Massilia litorea: one gene and its partner. The protein of the gene in region 1 binds, or shares a complex with, the protein of each later gene. Links are inferred from orthologs where the notes say so. Each region holds a gene or a part of one and is shown on either strand. Other genes may lie near its edges.

The links. The genes of interacting proteins can lie anywhere in the genome.
Region 2: the proteins of LPB04_RS01745 (region 1) and xseA are in contact, whole or in part, in a cryo-EM structure (PDB 8TXR), measured with the Escherichia coli proteins. The link is inferred for Massilia litorea from one-to-one orthologs.

Annotation. Positions count from the first base shown.
Region 1 is NZ_CP062941.1:405,241-409,517, reverse strand. What follows is about bases 979-3,799. They hold LPB04_RS01745 (exodeoxyribonuclease VII small subunit), read left to right. Parts: upstream 979-2,166; coding sequence 2,167-2,433; downstream 2,434-3,799. Other genes in these bases: dxs (1-deoxy-D-xylulose-5-phosphate synthase), read left to right, coding at 3,342-3,799; LPB04_RS01740 (polyprenyl synthetase family protein), read left to right, coding at 2,433-3,341; LPB04_RS01750 (aromatic ring-hydroxylating oxygenase subunit alpha), read right to left, coding at 979-1,682. Also shown: LPB04_RS01755 (DMT family transporter), read right to left, coding at 1-578; more of LPB04_RS01750, read right to left, coding at 582-978; more of dxs, read left to right, coding at 3,800-4,277. UniProt on the Escherichia coli protein: Bidirectionally degrades single-stranded DNA into large acid-insoluble oligonucleotides, which are then degraded further into small acid-soluble oligonucleotides.
Region 2 is NZ_CP062941.1:4,973,530-4,977,903, forward strand. What follows is about bases 423-3,340. They hold xseA (exodeoxyribonuclease VII large subunit), read left to right. Parts: upstream 423-1,159; coding sequence 1,160-2,521; downstream 2,522-3,340. Other genes in these bases: LPB04_RS22325 (superoxide dismutase), read left to right, coding at 2,643-3,221. Outside these bases: LPB04_RS22330 (Rid family detoxifying hydrolase), read left to right, coding at 3,508-3,972; LPB04_RS22335 (aminotransferase class V-fold PLP-dependent enzyme), read left to right, coding at 3,999-4,374. UniProt on the Escherichia coli protein: Bidirectionally degrades single-stranded DNA into large acid-insoluble oligonucleotides, which are then degraded further into small acid-soluble oligonucleotides.

The sequences.
Region 1 (4,277 bases):
ATCCCCGCCAGCCCGGCCGCCACGTTCAGCAGCGAAAAATAGAACACGACCCGGTATTCCGGTTCGCCCTTGCGGCTCAACCTGCGCACCATCAGGTAGGCCAGCGCGGCCAGGGCGCCGGAAGCGAGCGCCATCAGGCCGCCCAGCCACTGGTCGGCGCCAAAGGCCGGACGCAGCACCAGCACGACACCGATGAAACTGACGAGGATCGCGCCGACCAGAGGCCACGCGACACGTCGTTCACCGCGCCACAGGCTCATGCCGACCAGGGCCACGGCGGTCCAGATCGGCGACATGTAGTTGAGGGTGACGGCGGTGGCCAGCGGCAGGCGGGTAATCGCGGCGAACCAGAGCCACAGCGAGATCACGCCGAGCAGGCCGCGCCAGAGATGGGACAGCGGTTCATTCGTGGCGAGGGAACGGCCGGAGACACGGGCCATGAAAAACAGCAGCGCAACCCCGACCAGGCCGCGCACGGTGACGATCTGCGCAATGGAATACTGTTCGGCCGCCAGCTTCACGCAAGTGCCCATCAGGGCAAAGGCGAAGCTGGCGAACAGCATCCATAGGCCAGGCATGCGTTACAGGTCTATCTTGCTGCGATACCACTCATGGAAGTGCTGCATCCCGTCTTCCATCGGCGATTGATACGGCCCGACTTCGTTGACGCCGCGATCGAGCAGGATCTTGCGGCCCGCATCCATGCGCTGGGCGATCTCGTCGTCCTCGACGCAGGTTTCCATGTAGGCCGCGCGTTCGGCTTCGACCAGCTCGCGCTCGAACAGGGCGATCTCTTCCGGATAATAAAACTCGACCACGTTGCGCGTCCTCGTGGGGCTTAGCGGCCACAGCGTCGACACCACCAGCACGTTCGGATACCACTCGACCATGATGTTCGGGTACAGGGTCAGCCAGATCGCGCCCTGTTTCGGCTCCTTGCCGCCATTGAACTTCAGGACCGCTTCCTGCCATTTTTTATAGGTCGGCGAGCCGGCCTTCTGCAGGCCGCGGTTCACGCCGACGGTCTGTACGCTGTAGTCGCGGCCGAAGTCCCATTTCAGGTCTTCGCAGGAGACGAAATTGCCCAGGCCCGGGTGGAAGGGCTCGACGTGGTAATCCTCCAGGTAGACCTCGATGAACGTCTTCCAGTTGTAGTCGACGTCATGGATCTCGACGTGGTCGAACAGGTAGCCGGAAAAGTCGAGGTCCTTCGAGACCGACATCTGCTTGAGCTTGTCCATCACGTCGTAGCCGTTCTGCTCGAACAGCAGGCCGTTCCAGCTTTGCAGCGGCGACTTGGACAGGTTGAGGCAGGGCGTCTCCGCGAAATGCGGGGCGCCGATCAGCTCTCCCTTGAGGTCGTAGGTCCAGCGGTGCAGTGGGCAGACGATGGTGTTGGCGTTGCCGCGGCCATTGAACATCAGCGCCTGGCGGTGACGGCAGACGTTGGACAGCACCTCGATGCCGTTGGCATTGCGCACGAGCATGCGGCCTTCGTTTTCGGAAGGCAGGGTCGCGAAATCGCCCGTTTCCGGCACCATCAGTTCATGGCCGACGTAGCGCGGTCCCTTCTGGAACAGCTGCTCGATTTCGCGCTGCAACAGCGCATTGTCAAAATATACATTTACCGGAAGCTGAGCGCAGGAGCGCGCCAGCTTGGCGTGGGTAGCCAGATCGGACATCCCAACCCCCCTTTATAAAAGCATCACCGCAAAGAAGAGAAAGAATCCAAAGACCAGTATTTTTTTGGAAGGAAATACGGTATTTCGGACAGAACCGGAGATTATAGCGTGGAACGAGCTCAGCCGGGCTCGATAACCTGCTGCGCGTTGGATTGTTGCCCTCCGATGCTCGCTGTACCTCCGTACAGCTGCGCTTCTCGGGCAACACTCCTGCCGCTCGCGACGGTTATCGAGCCCGGGGCCCGTCCCCGATCAACGTGGTCCGTCGCGTGATTGTGGTGCGCAATGGCACAGATAGTGCCGGAAAGGCATGGTTTTCATGAATTCAAAGGCGGTTGCGCTTTCGACGAACTGTTCTATTTAGCAGCTCGGCAATCGCGCCGGACCACCCCTAGGGTGTGGATTGTTTTAAAATACGCGATTCAACTCCCGCGTGGCGCACCCGATGCGCATGGCGGGATCGCCGGCCCAACAAGAAGACACTATGGCAATCAATTCAAACGCGGGAGCAGCGGAGTCGAATACCAGCCCGGCCTCCTTCGAGGAAGCAATGGCTGAGCTGGCCCAGCTCGTCACCCAGATGGAAGGCGGCCAGCTGCCGCTGGAAGCTTCGGTCGCGGCCTATGCGCGCGGCTCGGAGCTGGTGAAGTTTTGCGCGGCCCAGCTGGAAAAGGTCGAGTCCCAGGTGAAGGTGCTCGAGGGCGACATGCTCAAACCCTTCAGCGCCGACGGCGCGGGCGAGGGCGCGTAATGACGCAGATGCTGACGGAGGAACTGCCGTTCGCAGCCTGGATGGCCGGCGTGCAGGCCGAGGTCGAGGATGCGCTCTCGGACTATCTGCCGCCGGCGCACCTGGTGCCGCACAAGCTGCATGAGGCGATGCGCTACACGGTCCTTGGCGGCGGCAAGCGCGTGCGTCCGCTGCTGGTCTACGCCAGCGGCGCCCTGTTCGGGGCCGACCCGCAGGCACTGGCGCGTGCCGCCAGCGCGCTGGAGATGATCCACGCCTATTCGCTGGTGCACGACGACATGCCCTGCATGGACGACGACGAACTGCGCCGCGGCAAACCGACCGTGCACGTCGCCTACGACGAAGCGACGGCGCTGCTGGTCGGCGACGCGTTGCAGGCCCAGGCTTTCCAGGTACTGAGCGGAACCGACACGCTGCCGCCCGTGCGCCTGATCGGCATGCTGCGCCTGCTGGCCGAAGCGGCGGGCTCGAGCGGCATGTGCGGCGGCCAGGCGATCGACCTCGACAGCGTCGGCCTGGCCTTGAGCCTCGAGCAGCTCGAGCGCATGCACCAGCTGAAAACCGGCGCCCTGCTGCGCGCATCGGTGCTGCTGGGCGCACTGTGCGGCAAGGAGTTGAATGACGCCGAACTGGAAAGTTTAAAAGCCTATTCGAAGGCGGTCGGCCTGGCGTTCCAGGTCGTCGACGACGTGCTCGACGCCACGGCCGATTCGGCCACGCTCGGCAAGACCGCCGGCAAGGATGCGGCCGACAACAAGCCGACCTATGTGTCGATCCTCGGCCTGGAAGAATCGAAAGCACTGGCGCAGAAATTGCGGCGCGACGCGCATGACGCGCTGGCGCCATTTGGAGAACAAGCACTGCGGCTGCGCGAACTCGCGGACCTGATCGTGCAGCGGAAGGCCTAAATGAAACTGCTAGAAACCATCAACGACCCGTCTGACCTGCGTATGCTGCCGCGCACGCAACTGACGCCGCTCGCGGACGAGCTGCGCCAGTTCCTGCTGCATTCGGTCTCGAAAACGGGTGGCCACCTGTCCTCGAACCTGGGGACGGTCGAACTGACCATCGCGCTGCACTACGTGTTCGAGACGCCGCACGACCGCATCGTCTGGGACGTGGGCCACCAGACCTATTCCCATAAAATCCTGACCGGCCGCCGCGAGCGCATGAACACGCTGCGCCAGCTGAACGGCCTGTCGGGCTTCCCGAAGCGCGACGAAAGCGAATACGACACCTTCGGCACCGCGCACTCGTCGACCTCGATCTCGGCCGCGCTCGGCATGGCCGCCGCGGCCAAGCTGAAGGGCGAGCACCGCCACGCGATTGCCGTGATCGGCGACGGCTCGATGACGGCCGGCATGGCCTTCGAGGCGCTGAACAATGCGGGCGTCGAGGAAGACTGCAACCTGCTGGTGGTCCTGAACGACAACGACATGTCGATCTCGCCGCCGGTGGGCGCGCTCAACCGCTACCTGGCGCGCTTGATGAGCGGCCAGTTCTACGCCGCGGCCAAGACGGTCGGTAAAAGCGTGCTGCCCGGTCCCGTGCTCGACCTGGCGCGCAAGATCGAGGAACACGCGAAGGGCATGGTGGTCCCGGCCACGATGTTCGAGGAATTCGGTTTCAATTACATCGGCCCGATCGACGGCCATGATCTCGACTCGCTGATCCCGACGCTGGAAAACATCAAGAAGCTCAAGGGCCCGCAGTTCCTGCACGTGGTCACAAAAAAGGGCCAGGGCTACAAGCTGGCCGAGGCCGAACCGATCCTGTACCACGGCACCGGCAAATTCAATCCGACCGAGGGCATCATCCCGGCCACGGCGCCCGCGAAGATCACC
Region 2 (4,374 bases), 4.6 Mb from region 1 along the record:
GTAGCAAGTTGCCAGCGATGCGGCAAGTGCAGTTCTGCACAAGTTCTGTGGATAAAATTGTGCGCAAGGCTTTGTTCCAGATCAAAGAACCTTGATTCTTAAGGGAATTTTTCCTCTGCGCAATTATGTGGCAGCGGGGAAACTCCGCTGTTTCACCCGCCGTGTCCAGCCAACATGGACACACCCCGTGGTGCTACTTGTAAACATTTTCTGTGGATAAAATTGTGCGCAATAGGCATCCGCACGCGTTAAGTCATTGATTCAAATCAATATTGTTCTGCCGATGAAAAATGCAGCACGTTAACTTTGTTGATGAGGCTTGCGATTCGCCCGCGATGTTTCCCACATTTTTTGTGGACAAAATTGTGAGCAATGGCCTCCGCTTTCGCCCAAGTCTTTGATTTGAAAGCGCAAAGAGTTGCTGGCGCTAAATTGAGCACCCAGACTTATGCACACCGGCTGGGCTGTATAGCAGACTTTGACGGGCACATCTTGTCGGCCGCCTCGTCTTTGCACACTTTCTGTGGAAAAGAATGTGCGCAAGCCCGCTTGTGCTGCCTTAAGTGCTTGATTCGATTCAGATTAAGATGGGTGCATATTTTTGTGGCAGCCCCGGCGCTGTAATGCCTGCGGGGCCCTTCTCAGGTTCTGCACACTTTCTGTGGACAAAATTGTGAGGAAGCGTCTTGAGTTAGCACAAGCTCCTTGATTCTAAAGAGAAAAATCATGGTGCACAAAAACATCGCACGCACGCGCGGCGACCAGGGAAATGCTGCAAGGCAGGTCTGGCCGGCTCGTTGGAGGCGTCCATCGGCCTCGCGCACAGGCGCATTCGACCTCCTGTGCACATAAACTGTGGAAAACAATGTGCGCAAGCTCAGCATCCAACACCTAAGCGTTTGATTCAAAACAGGAAAGCCCTGCCTGCCCGCTTTTACGGCAGGGCCGCGGTCTTATGCATGACTTCCCCACATTTTTTGTGGATAACATTGTGTCCAAGTACATCGCGCAATCCATAAGCTTTTGATTTAAAACAATTTAATGCTCTATGCCAGCAAAAAAGGCGGTGCACAACTCTCTGCAATTCCCTACAAAAAGCCCTTGTCGTCCTGCAGCGCTTATGCCATAAGCTTTCCGCTCCACTCTCCGTCACCATGCCATGCTGAACAATCCAGATTCCGACACCACCTACGCCGCCCCGCCCGTCCTCACCGTCAGCGCCCTGAATGCGCAGGTGGCGCGCCTGCTCGAGCGTTCCTTTCCCCTGACCTGGATCGGCGGCGAAATCTCGAACTTCACGCGTGCCAGTTCCGGCCACTGGTATTTCACGCTGAAGGACGACGCGGCCCAGGTGCGCGCGGTGATGTTCCGCGGCCGCGCCCAGTACGCCGGCTTCGTGCCGCGCGAAGGCGACAAGGTCGAGGTGCGCGCCCTGGTCACCCTGTACGGCGCGCGCGGCGACTACCAGATCAATGTCGAGGCGATCCGCCGCGCCGGCGTGGGCCAGTTGTATGAAGCCTTCCTGCGCCTGAAGGAAAAGCTCAGCAGCCAGGGCCTGTTCGACCAGGACCGCAAGCGCGCCCTGCCCTTGTTTACGCGCAGCATCGGTATCGTCACCAGCCCGCAGGCAGCGGCCCTGCGCGACATCCTGACCGCCCTGAAACGCCGGGCGCCGCATGTGAACATCGTGCTCTACCCGGCGCCGGTGCAAGGCCAGGGCGCGGCCGGCAAAATTGCCGAGGCGATCATGACTGCATCGGAGCGGGCGGAAGTCGACGTGCTGCTGGTCTGCCGCGGCGGCGGCTCGATCGAGGACCTGTGGAGTTTCAACGAGGAAGTCGTGGCGCGCGCGATCGCGTCCTGCAGCATGCCCGTCATTGCCGGCGTCGGCCACGAGACCGACGTCACCATTGCCGACTTCGCCGCCGACATGCGCGCGGCCACCCCGACCGCCGCCGCGGAACTGGCGGCCACGCCGCGCGACGACTGGATGGGCTCGCTGGCGGCCGACGCCACCGACCTGCGCCGCGCGATGCGGCGCCAGCTGTCGGAAGCGAACCAGGGCCTCGACAACCTCAGCCGCCGCCTGCTCAGCCCGACCGCCCAGATTGCCCACCAGCGCCTGAAACTGCGCGCCATGGCGTCCAGCCTGACCCACGTGGTACGCGCGCCGCTGAACCGCGGCGGCGTGCTGCTGGCGCAGCTCCAGCAGCGCTGGGCCCGCCACCGTCCGGATGTGCGCTCGCTGCGTGCCCAGCTCATTTCCGAGGGCCGCCATCTGAACGCAAGCCTGTGCAGCGCGGTCAAACAGCGGCGCGACGCCCTCGAGGCCCTGTCCGCCCAGCTGGAACTGCTCAATCCGCAGCGCACGCTCGAGCGCGGCTATGCGATCGTCAGCAATGCCGAGGGCCAGGCACTGCGCTCGCCCGGCCAGATCAAGGCGCGCCAGGTGCTGACCGTGCGCCTGGCCGAAGGCAGCGCGGAAGTGAAGGTGTCGAGCGTGCAAAACCGGCTGGAATGAAGGTCGGACTGACTGCGGGCTTGTCCTTTCTGCAGCAAACATGCAGCGTCGGCCCATCCGGTTTAAAATATGCGCCGTTTCCGAAGAATTAATTCGTTTCCAACCAATCAAGGAATAAGACATGGAACATACTCTGCCACCGCTGCCGTACGCGAAAGACGCTCTCCAGCCGCACATCTCCGCCGAGACGCTGGAATACCACTACGGCAAGCACCACGCCACCTATGTGACGAACCTGAACAACCTGATCAAGGGCACCGAGTTCGAAAACATGTCGCTGGAAGAAATCGTCAAGAAGTCCTCGGGCGGCATCTTCAACAATTCGGCCCAGGTCTGGAACCACACCTTCTTCTGGAACTGCATGGCGCCGAACGCCGGCGGCGCGCCAACCGGCAAGGTCGCTGACGCAATCAACGCCAAGTGGGGTTCGTTCGACAAGTTCAAGGAAGAGTTCTCGAAGTCGGCCATCGGCAACTTCGGTTCGGGCTGGACCTGGCTGGTGCAAAAGGCCGACGGCGGCGTCGACATCGTCAACACCTCGAACGCCCACACCCCGCTGGCATCGGACGACAAGGCCCTGCTGACCTGCGACGTCTGGGAGCACGCCTACTACATCGACTACCGCAACGCCCGCGCCAAGTTCGTGGAAGCGTTCTGGAACCTGGTCAACTGGGAATTCGTCAACAAGAACCTGGCGTAATACCCTGCTCTTTCCGGCACGCGCCGGAACGACGCACTCCAGCGGCCCGCTTCAAGCGGGCCGTTTCTTTTTATATCCATTCCCCTCTCCAGCGCTGTGTCATGCGCCCTGCATGCTGTTGCCATACGGCGCTGCAAACCGACAACGCTTTCTGCCAGTCAAAGTTGACCCAAAGCAAGCCGTGACGCCAATGCGCCATTCCGGTGCGTATTCGCGCGTTTAATGGGTCCCGGAACATTTCCTGACATTCAGCAAACGTTTCCGAAACAACTGACGAGGAGAACGCGTGAACATCAACAAACTGATCGCTGCCGCATGGGTCGTGGCCGGCGCCTGCCTGACCAGCGGCTGCGCCACGCCCGACGGCGGCGGCAAGGTCGTGCTGTCGACCGACAAGATCTATCCCGCCATCGGGCCGTACTCGCAAATGATCGGGCACGGCAAGCTGATCTATTTCTCGGGCGTGATCGCCCTGAACCAGGCGGGCACCGCGATCGAGGGCACGACGATCGAGGAGCAGACGCACAAGGTGCTCGGCTACATCGGCGCCGAGCTGGCCTCGCAGGGGCTGGGCTTCGAGGACGTGTTGACCAGCACGGTCTACATGCAGGACCTGAACGAATTCGCCGCCATGAACCGCGTGTATGGCGAGTATTTCAAGAAAGATCCGCCGGCCCGCGCGACGCTCCAGGTAGCGCGGCTGCCGCGCGACGCAAAAATCGAAATCGCCATCATCGCGGCGCGCCGCTGACCGAACCACGACAACAGGAGACCAGGATGCGCAATCCCACGGAAGGACAGAGTCAATCGGCTGCGGCCGACATCGTTACGGCGCCACAGCACTGGAGCCAAAATCGGCGCGATTTCCTGCGCATCCTCAGCTCGGGCGCACTGGCGGCCACGCTGGGGCCCCTCGCCGGCTGCAGCAGCAGCCATGCCGCGAGCCGCGCCGAGGAACTGCGCGCGCTGCTGCTGGCCGACGAACGCTTCTGGGCCGACGTCAACGCGATGTTCCCCCTGAATCCGGCCAAGCGCTTCATGAACATCGGCACCGCCGGCGCGATGCCGAAGATCGCGCTCGACCTGTTCGACAGCGAAAACCGGGCCAAGGCCTTCGATTCCCTGAGCGGCTATACCAACCTGCTGACCGAAC